Regions from separate parts of the Pseudogracilibacillus sp. SE30717A genome, predicted to be linked through region 1. Evidence: riboswitches for the same ligand, from Rfam matches in the RefSeq annotation. Region 1 holds a riboswitch; each other region holds the start of a gene.
What was found. A riboswitch is a leader RNA that binds a small molecule or an ion and turns the genes downstream of it on or off. The one in region 1 is predicted to bind S-adenosylmethionine.

Region 1 (2,207 bases):
AACGAAAAGCTTGCCTTACAGTTATTTGATATATAACGATAAGGCAAGCTTCTTTTTTAAACATACTTCAATAATGATTTTTGTAAACTTTCAACTTTGTCCGTTTTCTCCCAAGGTAAATTTAAATCTCCTCGTCCGAAATGGCCATAAGCAGCAACTTGTCGATAAATAGGTTTTCTTAAATCTAACATTTCAATAATTCCTGCCGGGCTTAAATCAAATAACTGACGAATTACCTCAACTAACTTATCTTCAGCAACCTTTCCAGTACCAAATGTATTTATCGAAATGGATACTGGTTCCGCAACTCCAATTGCATATGCCAATTGAACTTCACATTTTTCAGCTAAATGAGCCGCTACAATGTTTTTCGCTACATATCTTGCCGCATAAGCTGCCGATCGGTCAACCTTGGTAGGATCTTTCCCACTAAATGCCCCTCCACCATGGCGAGCATATCCGCCGTACGTATCAACGATAATTTTCCTACCAGTTAAACCAGCATCTCCCTGCGGTCCTCCGATAACAAACCTACCTGAGGGATTAATATAATATTTTGTATTCTCATCTAATAAAAAGCTTGGCACTACAGGATGGATGACATATTCCATCATGTCTTTTTCAATTTGTTCTAATGTAAGATCTTCATGATGTTGTGTGGAAATAACGATCGTATCCACGCGGATCGGTTGATCATTTTCATCATATTCAATTGTAACTTGAGTCTTGCCGTCAGGTCGAAGATAATTTAATGTTCCATTTTTACGTACATCTGCCAATTGTTTTGCTAGCCGATGCGCTAGAAATATCGGAAGCGGCATTAAATCCTCCGTTTCATCACAAGCAAAGCCGAACATTAACCCTTGGTCACCTGCCCCAATGGTCTCTTCTTTCCCTTCTTTCCGTGCCTCAAAAGCGGTATCCACACCACTTGCAATATCTGGTGATTGTTCATCAATAGCTGTTAAAACGGAACAAGTTTCCGCATCGAAACCATATTTCGCACGTGTATATCCAATTTCTTTTATCGTGTTTCTTACAGTGCGTGGGATGTCCACATAGGTTGAAGTAGTTATTTCTCCAGCCACTAATACAAGTCCTGTGGTAACTGTCGTCTCACAAGCAACACGAGCATCTGGATCTTTTTTTAAAATTTCATCTAATATAGCATCTGATATTTGGTCACATATTTTATCAGGATGACCTTCTGTAACCGACTCAGATGTAAATAACCGACGATTTTCTGCCATGCTATAATTAGCCTCCTTATTAATGTAACACGGAGCTCAAAAACATCAGAGGTCAAAGGAAGTCTTAATTCATAATTCGTTCGTATTCGTTCAAACAAAAAATCCTTCCCGCTAGTGATAGAGGAAAGGAAATACTGCCTTTCACTCTTATTGCTCAAGGAATTATTTCCTTGCATCAGGTTAGCACCTTTTCACATAATGTGATGGTTGCTGGGCTTCTTCGGGTCTGTCCCTCCACCAACTCCGAATAAGAGAGTCCGTTATGCACTAGCTTACCTCAAAGTGTCTATTTGTGTCAAACAGGAATAATTTATGTTCTTTTTACTCCATTCACAATATTGTAAACATTTTTCCCGAACCACCGTTAATCCGCATATTATAAAGGATAAAAATTCAAAAATTACATATATAATTAGTAAGCTATTTTTGTTTTCACATTTAGTATGGACTATATAATCAAATGTGTTATACTATATTCAGAATTAAGTACTTGTAAAGGATGGTTTGTGTAATGAACATGACAGCAAAGTCTATGAATCAAGAATTAACTGTAAATAATAATGTGCACACCAATTTATCTGTTCCATTATTAGTAGAGAAAATTTTATCTAGAGAAGAAGGTGTCTTAACTGCAACTGGTGCTGTTAAGGCTACTACTGGAAAATATACAGGGCGTTCACCGCAAGATCGATTTATCGTTCGAGACGATGTTTCTGATAATATTGTGGATTGGGGAGCAGTAAATCAGCCGTTAGATGAAACGTCATTTGATAAGTTATATGATAAGGTAATTAATCACTTAAAAGAAAAGAATGAACTGTTTTCATTTAAAGGATTTGCAGGAGCAGATGAAAAATTCCGCTTGCAAGTTGAAGTAATTAATGAATATGCTTGGCACAATTTGTTTGCTCGCCAACTATTTATTACACCTAATGAGAATGAACTTAAAAATCATAC
Region 2 (2,207 bases), on a different contig from region 1:
AGCAGAAAATAATACCTATTATTTAGATCGTAATTATAAAAGAGAACAATCTAGAGCAGGAAGTATTTTTGCCGATTATCGAAATTATTTAACAGAAGAAAATAAAAATTTTATTTTATATGGCCATCGGATGAAAGATGAGACAATGTTTAATCAGTTAACAAAATACTTGGATGAAGACTTTTTTGACACTCATTCAACCATCCATTTTGATACGTTATATCATAGTTACGATGCTATTGTTTTTTCCGCTTATTATACAACGACGGATTTTGATTATATACAAACTGATTTTGATACAGAAGAAGAATTTCAATCGTTAGTAGATGAAATGAAAAATAGATCCGTCTATGCAACCGATGTTTCTGTTCAAGAAGATGATACGATATTGACGTTATCAACATGTGATTACACGCTTGACCCGGATGAAGGACGTTTCGTTGTTCATGCTAAGCTGGTAGATAGGGATAAATAGGTCGCAAAAAACAAATGAACAGTCATTTGACACTATATGTTAGGCACGCAATAATGAATAGGTAAAATCTTAAACTATTTTTTCCTTGACTTTTTTACTCAGTCAAGTTAAATTAGTAATCAATAATTAAATAGTTTTAATTTCTTATCCAGAGAGGTGGAGGGACTGGCCCTTTGAAGCCTCGGCAACAGACTTTTACAAGTACTGTGCCAATTCCAGAAGCGTAAATGCTTGAAGATGAGAAGAGTGAAGGACTATCGTGATATTAACCTCTTCTTATTCAAGAAGGGGTTTTTTGATGTTAAAAAACCCCGAAAAATTCAAGGCTACAGGAGGGGTGGAAAAGACGATTATCATCAATGTTTAAAAAAGAGCGAATTAATTCTAATAAACAATATGAGAGAGGATAATAATTAATGACAATTACATTAACGAAAGCACCATTTAAAGCAGATCATGTAGGGAGTTTATTAAGACCGGAAATCATTCATCAAGCGAGAAAAGATTTTCAAGCAGGAGATATATCACGAGAAGAGTTATACGACATTGAAACACAGGAAATAAAACGTATTGTTGATAAACAAATTGAAATTGGCTTGTCTGCTGTAACAGACGGAGAGTTTAGACGTAGATTTTGGCATACTGATTTCCTGGAGCATCTAAATGGGGTAGAAGGGTATGTGCCGGAAACAGGTTTTATATTTAATGGGGACGAGGAAACAGAGAGATATGATGTACGAAATGTCGGTAAAATCTCATTCAATCCAAACCATCCACATATAAAAGATTTTATTGTCTTCAATGAAATTGTAGATGGACGTGCTGTTGCCAAGCAGACAATCCCAAGTCCGAACCAGTTATTTAATAAGGGTATTCGCAACGAAGAAATTTATCCGGATATTGAAGAATATGCTGCAGACATTATACAGACGTATCGAGATGCGTTACAAGCATTTTATGATGCAGGTGTACGTTATCTGCAATTTGATGATGTTTATATTGCTGGTCTATCTTCACCAGACATTCCTTTTAATGACGGTAAATATTCAAGAGAGAAATTGATTGAATTAGCGTTAAAGGTAATTAACGGGGTGCTTGAAGGAAAGCCGGAAGATCTTTATGTAACGACTCATCTTTGTCGTGGGAATTATCGTTCGAATTGGGCATTTGAAGGTAGCTACGGATTGATTGCTCCAACACTATTTGCAAAAGAAAAAGTGGATGGGTTTTTCCTTGAGTATGATGACGATCGTTCCGGAGATTTTAAACCACTGGAATATATTCCAAACGGGGGACCACAAGTAGTGCTAGGTTTATTTACATCCAAATCTGGTCAATTAGAGGATAAGGAAAATATTAAAGCAAGAATTAAAGAAGCAACACAATATATTCCGAAAGAACAAATTTGTATCAGCCCACAATGCGGCTTCGCATCTACTCATCATGGAAATAAATTAACAGAAGAAGAACAGTGGGACAAGCTAAAGTTTATTACTGACATTGCAAAAGAGGAATTAGGCTATTAATATTTTTACAGCCTTGGAATAATTCAGCATTCTGAATTGACTAAGCATATTAACTTTACAGGCTATCGCTTTTTTCATGTGATAGCCTTTAGTTTGTGGGAAAGTCATAGGCAATAAATTATACCATCAATGTTATTCTTTGTTGATAGACCGGGTTTACAATATATAGCATACTAGTGAAGGAGGTGTGAAATGTATGATAAATA
Region 3 (2,207 bases), on a different contig from region 1:
AAAGTCTAATTCACTCTTTATCTTTTCTGAAGTTCCTTTAATTATTGCAACCTCCTTCTCTATTACCTCAAACGATTCTGTCGTTTGTCTCTTCAAAGCATTAACCTGTTCGGCAGATTGTACGAGAAGTTTTCGCCCTTTCTCAAAAATAACTTGGTATAGTTTTAACTCTTTTGCCAGATCGTCTGCTTCTTTGTTGGAGTCAGCTGCCAATACTGCCACGGCAACAATCAATTTACCTTCTGGATACATATTACGATACGTCTGGGAGGCTGCTTTTAAAGCTTCATCATCGCTATTTAAAAAACGCGCAAAAACAAAATGCGTCTGTAACTTGGCTGCTAGCTCTGCACTGTTCGCACTCCCACCAAGCAGAAATACATCTGGCTTGATGATTGGCTCCGGCATTACTTTAATTCCTTCCAACGGATGCCCTTTTGGGATTTCCTCATCGATTAACTGTTTTACAAATGTATATCGTTCATTAAAATCAGATCCATTGTTTAATGTTCCGTATTGTAGTGCTTTAGTGGATAAATCAAAGCCGCCTGGAGCTTTCCCAATTCCTAAATCAACCCTGCCTGGCGCTAAGGAAGATAAGACATAAAAATTCTCAGTTACTTTATATGGACTATAATGTTGTAACATCACTCCTCCAGACCCTATATTTATGTTTTCAGTCTGTGCTAATAAATGTGCGATCATTATTTCCGGAGAACTTCCTGCTACATTTTTCATGTGGTGATGTTCAGAAACCCAAAAACGTTTATACCCCCAATCTTCAGCATCTTTTGCTAATTCAATTGTACTTTTAAACGCATCCGTTGCGTGTTTCCCTGGAAATATTGGACTTTGATCTAGAATTCCTAACTCATATCCCATCTTTATTCCTCCATTTAAAAAGCCTCTTCCTTTTTAATTAAGAAGAGGCCATAACAAACTATCTCTTCTTATTTTTAAGTTATGATAACTTTCTGGATTTGGCACATCACTTCAAAAGTTGTTGCCGAGGCTTCATCAGGCCAGTCCTTCCACCTCTCTTTATAAGAATTACGTTTACTATATTTAATTTATTATTTATCCTATATGTTTACTGTGATTTAAGTTGTGTTTAATCATATCCCATAATTTTACTTCCGTCAATACGTTTTATAACTATTTTTTAAAATGGGCTTCTTTCACATATAACAGCATTTCTCAAATAATCTTTCACTAATCCTATTGAAACACTTGTCTCCATTCTGCTTTCTTAGCAAGCATTTTACGCGCATTTTCTTGGGCTCCTTCTAAACTATGACTTGCTGCCCAGCCACATTGAACTTCATTACAAGCCGGAACCTCTGTCGCATTAAGCACATCTTCTAATACTTTTTCTACTAATAATAAGATTTCATCGTAATTATCATGATTAATTACGGATAAATAATACCCTGTCTGACACCCCATTGGACTGATATCAACAATTTTATCTGAATGATTTCTACTCAATTCCGCCATTAAATGCTCTAATGAATGGATAGCCGGCATTTCCATATGCTCCTTGTTAGGTTGTGTAAACCGTAGATCATACTTATAAATTTCATCACCATTAATTCCTTTACTTACTCCTGCTAGACGGATATATGGGGCCTTAACTTTCGTATGATCTAAATTAAAACTCTCTACATTTAGCTTTTCGACTTTACTCATTTTCTATCTCCTCCTATATCTTTTTTATTAGTTAACTTTAATAAATCTTTCGCACTCTCGTACAAGAATTTTGCTGCTGGCATCAAGGCTAATTCATCAATTGTAAATTTCGGATGATGCCAATCTTCTGTACCATTTGTACCAAAAAATACAAATGCACCTCTTATATCCTCCAAATAATGTGAAAAGTCTTCCCCACCCATAGACGGTTCGGGATCAATTACTGTTAATAGCTGTTTTTCAGCAGTCCGGTGAAGGGACTGATTAACTTTTAGATCATTTATTAATGCTGGTGGTCCAGGATACCAGTGCACCTTCGCTTGTTGACCAAAAGCCAGACTAGTTTGCTGGACAACTAATTCAAATCGTTTCTTCACTTCTTGACGTATAGAATTGCTAAACGTACGAATTGTTCCTTCTAACGTTACTTTATTAGGAATTACATTCCAAGTATTGCCCCCAACTATCCTTGTAATGCTAATTACAGCACCTTCCAAAGGGGACACATTTCTACTGAC
Region 4 (2,207 bases), on a different contig from region 1:
CTTATCAAGTTGTCTTCGGGGCTGTGTTATTGGCAGGGCTCATTTTTCTGTTATTGACATTTACAAAGTTTCGAGAGTTACTACTTGAATCCATACCAGACTCTTTAAAGTATGGAATTACAGCGGGTATCGGACTTTTTATTGCTTTTTTAGGATTAAAAATGTCAGGTCTTGTCGTACCGAATGAAGACACATTAGTTTCATTTGGTGAACCTTCTGATCCTCAGACATTACTTGCGATTGTCGGTTTATTAGTTACCTTAATCTTAGTAGCTCGTAATGTGCAAGGTGCACTATTTATCGGGATGTTTGTAACGGCGATCATTGGATATTTTACCGGGATGCTACATATAGATAAAATTGCCTCGGCACCTCCGCCGGTTGTATTTTTTGATTTAGATATTGCGGGAGTATTTTCTCATTCACTTTATACGGTTGTGTTAGCTTATTTGCTTGTGACCATTTTTGATACGACGGGGACAATGATTGGGGTTGCCGAACAAGCAAATTTAATGAAAGATGGAAAACTGCCAAAGGCAAAAGCCGCATTAACTGCTGATGCAGTTGCGACAACGGTAGGGGCGACGCTTGGGTCAACGCCGTCCAGTGCGTATGTTGAATCATCTTCTGGGGTAGCAGTTGGAGGAAGAACAGGGCTAACCACACTAGTTGTTGCGATCTTATTTTTAATTTCATTATTTTTCTCACCAATTGTAGCGGCGATATCTTCTTTATCAGCGATTACAGCTCCGGCTTTAATTATTGTTGGTAGTTTTATGTTGGCAGGTCTGGCAAATATCAAATGGAAAGAATTTGATGAAGCTTTTCCAACTTTTGCTGTTGTTATAATGATGCCATTAACTTCTAGTATCGCAACAGGGATTGCCGTAGGATTTATTACGTATCCGCTTCTAAAAGTGATGCGAGGGAAGTGGCGGGAAGTCCATCCAATTCTATATCTATTTGGAGTAATTTTTGTCTTGCAGATGATTTATTTTCCGGGTCATTAAGTTTTCAGTAGGATAGATGAGGGTAAAAATTAATTAGCAGAAAAGGTTGACAACTTAAGAAAACAGTGTATAGTTATATTTACAATTTAATTTAAAAGTAATTTTTTCTTATCCAGAGAGGTGGAGGGACTGGCCCTTTGAAGCCTCGGCAACAGACTTTTTAAGTACTGTGCCAATTCCAGCAAGCTAAGTGCCTGAAAGATAAGAAGAGAAATGAATGAATAAATTCGACCTCTTCTTATCATGTAAGAAGAGGTTTTTTAATGGTTATTGGTCTACCAAAATCGTTTCTTTTCTTATTAGGCGCGACAGCTTTACGAGTTAGATTTTTGAACTTGTACTTTAATATTAAGCTGAAGGGGAGATGAGAATTTGAGTAAACTTGATGATGCACAAAAGGATTTTTTAACTGCTAGTTTACGAGAAATCGATTATGGTTCAGTAGTCATTACAGTCCATGATGGGCAAGTGACACAGATTGATACGACGGTGAAAAAAAGATTTCAAAAAAAAGCAAGCCGATTAACAAATCGTAATGTAGAAAGTAATTTAAAAACAACTAAACAATTTTGAGAACATAGGAATGAAAATTTAATATTATGCCGATTAGACAACTAAAGGCATCTTTCACTTTTTATCCAGAAATTCAGGCTGGTAAGGTGATAGATGCCTTTTTTTCTGTTAAGAAAATCTAAAACTTTCTTACTGCTCACTGGCTAAAACCGCGATGTCCTGGGACTGTGCTTACTCGTCCCAATTACTATTTGAAAGGGGTTTGGAGGATGACAGAACGATGTCGAAAAGAAACATTTCTTGTGCAAATTGGAAATCGGAGAGAGGAACATTTTCGGGCGGTAAGTACTCCACTATACTTTTCTACTGCATATCGTCATGAAGAAATAGGATTGGAAAATGGGTACGATTATATCCGCACTGGAAATCCGACTCGTAATGTATTGGAAGAAGCAGTTGCAGAATTAGAAGGTGGTGAAGAGGCCTTTGCAACATCCTCTGGTATGGCGGCTGTTCAGTTAGTATTTTCTCTATTTGATAAAGGATCACATTTTATTTCATCGCGTGATATATATGGTGGGAATTACAGATTGTTTGATTTATATGAGAAAAAATATGGATTTGAATTTTCTTATTGGAACGGAACGAATTACGAAGAGCTTGAAAAACTTATTCAAGATCATA

Region 2: another riboswitch for S-adenosylmethionine. It lies ahead of SPD48_RS17785 (5-methyltetrahydropteroyltriglutamate--homocysteine S-methyltransferase); the one in region 1 lies ahead of metK (methionine adenosyltransferase).
Region 3: another riboswitch for S-adenosylmethionine. It lies ahead of SPD48_RS18780 (LLM class flavin-dependent oxidoreductase); the one in region 1 lies ahead of metK (methionine adenosyltransferase).
Region 4: another riboswitch for S-adenosylmethionine. It lies ahead of SPD48_RS18890 (YezD family protein); the one in region 1 lies ahead of metK (methionine adenosyltransferase).

Annotation. Positions count from the first base shown of each region.
Region 1 covers NZ_JAXHDF010000004.1:6,625-8,831, forward strand. Annotated here, with positions in the region: gene metK (methionine adenosyltransferase) at 57-1,250, opposite strand; SAM riboswitch class I at 1,395-1,504, opposite strand; gene pckA (phosphoenolpyruvate carboxykinase (ATP)) at 1,762-2,207, shown strand, end outside.
Region 2 covers NZ_JAXHDF010000013.1:45,639-47,845, reverse strand. Annotated here, with positions in the region: gene srtB (class B sortase) at 1-475, shown strand, start outside; SAM riboswitch class I at 617-719, shown strand; gene SPD48_RS17785 (5-methyltetrahydropteroyltriglutamate--homocysteine S-methyltransferase) at 892-2,001, shown strand; gene SPD48_RS17780 (helix-turn-helix domain-containing protein) at 2,198-2,207, shown strand, end outside.
Region 3 covers NZ_JAXHDF010000015.1:73,310-75,516, forward strand. Annotated here, with positions in the region: gene SPD48_RS18780 (LLM class flavin-dependent oxidoreductase) at 1-882, opposite strand, end outside; SAM riboswitch class I at 948-1,050, opposite strand; gene SPD48_RS18785 (S-ribosylhomocysteine lyase) at 1,219-1,689, opposite strand; gene SPD48_RS18790 (amidohydrolase) at 1,686-2,207, opposite strand, start outside.
Region 4 covers NZ_JAXHDF010000016.1:3,615-5,821, forward strand. Annotated here, with positions in the region: gene SPD48_RS18885 (NCS2 family permease) at 1-1,010, shown strand, start outside; SAM riboswitch class I at 1,116-1,218, shown strand; gene SPD48_RS18890 (YezD family protein) at 1,383-1,583, shown strand; gene SPD48_RS18895 (aminotransferase class I/II-fold pyridoxal phosphate-dependent enzyme) at 1,793-2,207, shown strand, end outside.